DNA from 2 places in the Vallitalea guaymasensis genome. Region 1 is predicted to be linked to the other one. Evidence: riboswitches for the same ligand, from Rfam matches in the RefSeq annotation. Region 1 holds a riboswitch; the other holds the start of a gene.

Region 1 (3,201 bases):
TAACCTCTACTATTGTACCTCCAACAGGCATATATATGTCTGATGCAGCTTTTACTGATTCTACAACACTAAATGCATCTTCTTTAGAGAATTCATCATCTATTTCTGGTAATTCCACATAAACTATTTGACCCATAGCATGTTGCGCATAATCTGATACACCTACTATTGCAGTATTCCCATCTACTTTAACCCATTCATGATTTTTAGTGTAATAATAACCTTCCATAATTTTCATTGTCAATTCCTCCTAAATTTATTTTATATTATTTAGTGTAGATATACGAGGCATAGCCTCTTTTGTTTAACTATTTGGAATAATTTTTCTTATAGAATTTTTTGCTTACAACCTTAGCTGGTACTTGTTTTTTCCTTATCTTAACACTTACATCTGTACCCATTTTAGTATAATCTATATCAATTAAACCCAGAGCTACAGTTTTACCTACTGATGGTGATTGATAACCTGTAGTTATAACTCCTATCTTATCTCCATCAGGTGATAAAATATCATAACCATGTCTAGCTATACCTTTTCCAAGTAATTCAATACCCACTAGCTTTCTTGATAGTCCTTGCTCTTTTTGTTTAACCAATACATCTTTACCTATAAAATCTGTATCTAATTTAATAAAATATCCTAATGATGCTTCTAATGGAGTTATGTCCTTATCTATCTCATTTCCATATAAGGGTAATGCAACCTCGAATCTAAGTGTATCCCTGCAACCTAACCCAGCAGGTTTTAACCCTTCATCTTTACCAGCTTCCATTATTGCTTCCCATATATTGACTATATTATCTAGAGAAGTATATATTTCAAAACCATCTTCTCCTGTATATCCTGTTCTTGATACAATACATTTATTATTATTGACTAACACGTTCTCATTGAATCTGAAAAATGTTATTGTCTGTAAATCAGTGTCTGTCAATTTTTGGAGTATTTCTTGTGCTTTTGGTCCTTGTAGTGCAACTTCTGCTACATCATCGCTAATATTTTCTAAATCAACATCAAATGAACCTTTTTGCTCTACCATCCAATTGTAGTCTTTTTCAATATTGCTTGCATTAATTACAAGGAGATAGTCAGTGGTATTATATTTATAGACTAACAAATCATCTACAACACCACCGTCTTCATAGCACATGAGTGTATACATGACTCCATTATCAGTAATGACTGATATATCGTTGGTAACTAGATTCTGTATGTAGTTTTCTGCCTCTTCTCCCTTAACTGTAACTTCGCCCATATGACTTACGTCAAACATCCCTGCATTATTTCTTACAGCATTATGCTCTTCAAGAATACTTTCATAATATAATGGAAGTTCAAAACCTGCGAAATCTACTATATTTCCATTATATTTCTTGTGAGTATCGTATAAAGCTGTTCTTTTACTTTGTTCCATATGTAAACCTCCCTTTATCTATATATTGAACTTAAAAATCTATACACCCATTAAATAAGCTCAATATATTTTACTTGATTTCATAAGTCTAATTGATCTAAATAATTGGCTATATAACAATTATTTAATTGGACTTATATAGAATATATTAGTATTATGATTTAAAAACCATATAGCATAACGGTCGTTCAGATAGTATAGGGGAATATTTCCCCTATACTATCTTCACTCGGTAATCTAGCCATATTTTTAAGCATTATTGAATATACCGTTAAAATAATAAAAAGGATAAGAGAGCATTTTAATGTAAATGCCGTCTTATCCTGTATTTTTACCTGAGAGATTCTATCATTGAGATATTGCTCCTTCGGTGCTTTCAAAAAGCTTTCCAGAATTCCCATCCAATTGCGATCCTTTTGCCTGAAAGATTCGATAGAAATATGGCTTATTTCTATGTTGCTTCTTCGGCTCCTTAAACAGGTATCTCTCGCAATTTTCACATAGGATTCATTATATAATTATTATTCAAATCATATTTATATACTAATATATATGTTAATGAGTTTAATAAGTTACACTCATCATTTATAATTTCATATTAATGTATTATCAGAAATTTTTCAAGTGTTTTTATAAAATATGTTAATAAATATTATTAAAAACAAATACCTGATATCTAATCGTTAATCATAAAGGTGATTACGCCAAAACTTTCATCTTTCATTCTGTTAAAGCTTTCTCGTGCATTAGTTGTTTCAACAAGGTCTAGAGTATAGCAGTATTCTGTTATACCTGATAGATCCATTTTGAAATTAGTTTCCCATGTATTATTCATAATCCATGAGTACACATCTCTTTTATTGTTTTCTTCCTTATTGTCACAAAGAACTATTGGATGATGTTTTAATTCTCCCATATATATAAGTGGTGTGTCTTTTGTTTGGATTAAGATAGTATTCTTGTCTGATTCATATATCAAGCCGTTATCAACAAGATAATATTCCATACAAGTACCTGGAACCTGATCGATACCTGGTCTCATTACAGCATCACTTTTATCAATATATTTAGTTGCATTAAGGTTGTCAAGTGTTAATGGTAGATATACACTTTCAATATCTGTAGATAATGTTTTAGCTATTTTGTATTTAAACTCTAATTTTGGTAGAGTATTGTATAGTTTTATGATTACAGAACTAAAATAAGTACCTTCCAATTCATATATAAGTTCAACAGTTGTAAATATCTCACCATTATCAATAATCTTAATATCAACTAATTTTCCTATATATTTTTCAGCATGAAGACCGCGTATATTTCTACCTAATAATCTTCTTTCTTCATATACATCAGTTTTTACTGGTGTTTTTTCATAGATAGGAGTAAAGAAAGCACTATCTCCTTCTTTTAACATCTCAACTTTATCAACCTTATTATAGAAGGAAGTTACTCCTTTACCTATTTCATAGGATATTTTGAAGTAATCATTTTCTATTCCATAAGGGATTTTATAATTTGTTGTATCGTAATCATTAACGATATCTTTTACTCTTTCTGCTCCTACATAAGCAACTCTTGTATTAACAATTTCTTTTTTAAAAACTTCTTCATAGCTGTAGACTTTTTCTTCATTAGCTTCAAAAGTATCTACAAAGCTGATTAGTACACCTCTTGGATGAGAAGACATCTGAGCCTTCATTTCTTCACCTGTGGATTCACAAATAACTTTGACACCTTGATATTTCCATACTTCTATATAGAATTCTACAACGCTTTTAAGTCTTTT
Region 2 (3,201 bases), 2.4 Mb from region 1:
AAGTATTATTCAATAATTGAAATTACTTCTTCAATTGGTTTTCTAACAGGACTTTTAATTGGTAACTTTGGAACTCCTATTGGAACTATAGCAGCAAGAGAAAAAAGTTGAGTTGCTTATATTATATATTAAAATATTAAAAAATATACTATGTATACGATAAGAAAAATGTCACATTAAAATTATTAGTCTTTTTAAGAAATGGCAATTAATTATTAAGTATTTTTTCAAAACATCTAATAATTATACGCATTTTATTAAAAATATAATAATAAATAGCTGATTGCAAAATATGTTGAAATAATTGAACAAAACAAAATTAAGTGATATAATAAATATAAAATATATAATTGATATTCATATATTAATTTAATATTATGAAATTTATTGGAGGGTGTTAAAATGAAAGGCAGATTAAAAAGTACATTAATTTACGCTTTATTTTTTGGAGGAATTTGGGGTATAACAGAAGCTACACTTGGTTATCTATTGAATCTTAGTACTATTGGTATCAGTGGTTGTATTATGTTTCCTATAGGTTATTGCATTCTACGCAAAGCTTATAAGAAGAGTAATAATCTTTCGGTGATCTTTTATTCAAGTTTAATAGCAGGTATTATTAAATTAGTCAATTTATTCATGCCTATCTCACATCCTGTAAAAGTTATTAATCCAGCATTCGCTATAGTTCTAGAAGGCTTGAGTGTAATGGCTTTAGTAACATGGAGTGTTAAGAAAAACAAGGAAATTGGATTTTCTAGTGCATTATTAGCAGGTTTTTCTTGGAGAATCATATACTTTTTAGATGCAGTGATTCTATTCAATATTGGTATTCCATCTAGAATGATTAGTAAAGGTCCACAGGAATATCTATTGAAATTCTTATTAATCAATAACTTGGTTAATGCCTTTATCATAATGTTAATTGCAAAAGCAGAAAAAAGAGGTAAGATATTAAATGTTTCAGAACGTGCTGTAAGACCTGTTGTAGCTGTATGTTCACTTGTATTAGCTGTAGGTGTTCAATTATTGATGACCTATATAAAAACTATAGCATAGTACATATTTTATGATTGTTAAAAATTTTATATTTACAAAATGAGAAATGCTGTTATAATATGTATGTAAAAGTAAATATGTTCGGATGAAGATTGCGGAAGAATTATCGACCGCTTTTGGACGAACCTCTGGAGAGACTCTTAATGAGCACCGAAGGGGAAAACTAATCAATGATTAGTGAAACTCTCAGGTAAAAGGACAGAGGATATATTCACTATAGAATATATTTTGTAACCAGAGGTCAAATCATATGATTTGGCTTTTCTTATTAATAAGCCATGGAATCATACCATTGGCTTTTTTTATTGCAAAAAGATACTATATTTTTCAGTATCAAGACATAAATTAATAAAGACGGAGGATTTTGGATGGATACAATGATTGAAATATTTAAGAGAATTGATAGTGTGGTTTGGGGACCTCCATTACTTATACTATTAGTTGGAACAGGACTATATCTAACAATTAGACTTGGAATAATACAGGTTTTTAAGCTGCCTCTAGCACTTAAATATCTGTTTGGAAAAGATAAAAACAATAAAGCTGATGGAGATGTATCCAGTTTTGCTGCCTTATGTACTGCTTTAGCAGCTACCATAGGTACTGGTAATATTGTCGGAGTTGCAACAGCTATAAAAGCAGGAGGTCCAGGAGCACTTTTCTGGATGTGGATTGCCGCATTTTTTGGTATGGCGACTAAATACGCTGAATCCTTGTTAGCAGTAAAATACAGGGTGGTAGATGAGAATGGTCAGATGTCTGGCGGACCAATGTATTATATAGAAAAAGGATTAGGGAATAAATTTCTTGCCAAACTTTTTGCTATATTCGGTATTGGTGTTGCATTCTTTGGTATAGGGACATTCACGCAGATAAATTCTATAACAACGGCTGTAAAGATTACATTTAATGTTCCTATAGAAGTGACAGCAGTTGTATTGACATTGTTAGTAACTTTCGTGACAATAGGTGGAATAAAAAGTATTTCAGGTGTGTGTGAATTCATTGTTCCTGTTATGGCTGTTCTATACATAATTGCTTCTCTTACAATAATTATATTTAATATAAATTTAGTACCAAGTGCAGTTTCATTGATTATAAATAGTGCTTTTACACCTATGGCGGCGGCAGGTGGATTCTTAGGTGCAACTGTTATGAAAGCTATTCAGAACGGGATATCAAGAGGAGTATTCTCCAATGAGTCAGGACTTGGGTCTGCTCCTATAGCAGCTGCAGCAGCTAAGACTGATTCATGTGTAAAACAAGGTCTTATATCTATGACAGGTACTTTTTTTGATACTATAATAATATGTACCATGACAGGTATATCATTGGTAATGACAGGGGCATTCAAATCAGAGTTCGCAGGAGCTGAGATGACTAACTTGGCATTCAAACAGGGATTACCTATTGCTGGTGGAGAATTCATTGTAACTATTGGACTTATCTTTTTTGCATTTACAACAATACTAGGATGGAATTATTACGGTGAAAGATGTACAGAATATCTATTCGGCGTAAAAGGTATCGTACCATACAAATTAATATTTATAGGATTAGTAGGAGTAGGTGCCTTCTTAAAACTAGACTTGATATGGGTTATAGCTGATATAGTTAATGGATTGATGGCAATACCAAACCTTATTGGAATCATTGGTCTAAGTGGAGTCATTTCATTTGAGACTAAACAGTATTTTAGAGCTCTAAAGGAAGAAAAATATAGATAGCTTGAATTAAATATAGAGTAATAAATTTGAAAAAAGCTTAGGATTTTATTAATCCATAAGCTTTTTAAATTGTTTGATAATGGACAATATTGTGCAATAAAGAACAAGATTATCTTCTAGTATCTAAAGTTAACGTATGATATTATCTTAGTAGAATAAGAGTATTCAATAAACTCATCTTTTTATATCCTCCATAAAATCAATAAAATAATATACATTCTCCTTTTATTTTTTTGTTAGAATAGATTAATACATTAATATATTAATCTATTAAATATAATCATAGAGCAATAAGTTAACTAGAACTGACTAGATTGACACCTATAAGAGACAAAAGAAATAAAAAATAGGAGGAAGAATTAGCATGAAAAAATTTTACAATCTTATGACTCTAATTATTGCAGTTCTATTACTT

The links. A riboswitch is a leader RNA that binds a small molecule or an ion and turns the genes downstream of it on or off. The one in region 1 is predicted to bind glycine.
Region 2: it holds a riboswitch for glycine, as region 1 does, so the genes downstream of both, HYG85_RS07615 (alanine/glycine:cation symporter family protein) here and gcvT (glycine cleavage system aminomethyltransferase GcvT) in region 1, are expected to answer to the same signal.

The regions. Positions count from the first base shown of each region.
Region 1 is NZ_CP058561.1:4,920,152-4,923,352, reverse strand. It holds gene gcvH (glycine cleavage system protein GcvH) at 1-238, opposite strand, end outside; gene gcvT (glycine cleavage system aminomethyltransferase GcvT) at 309-1,415, opposite strand; glycine riboswitch at 1,736-1,810, opposite strand; glycine riboswitch at 1,814-1,915, opposite strand; gene HYG85_RS21185 (glycoside hydrolase family 38 N-terminal domain-containing protein) at 2,092-3,201, opposite strand, start outside.
Region 2 is NZ_CP058561.1:1,687,508-1,690,708, reverse strand. It holds gene HYG85_RS07620 (hypothetical protein) at 403-1,059, shown strand; glycine riboswitch at 1,178-1,271, shown strand; gene HYG85_RS07615 (alanine/glycine:cation symporter family protein) at 1,428-2,786, shown strand; gene HYG85_RS24575 (glycosyl hydrolase family 18 protein) at 3,151-3,201, shown strand, end outside.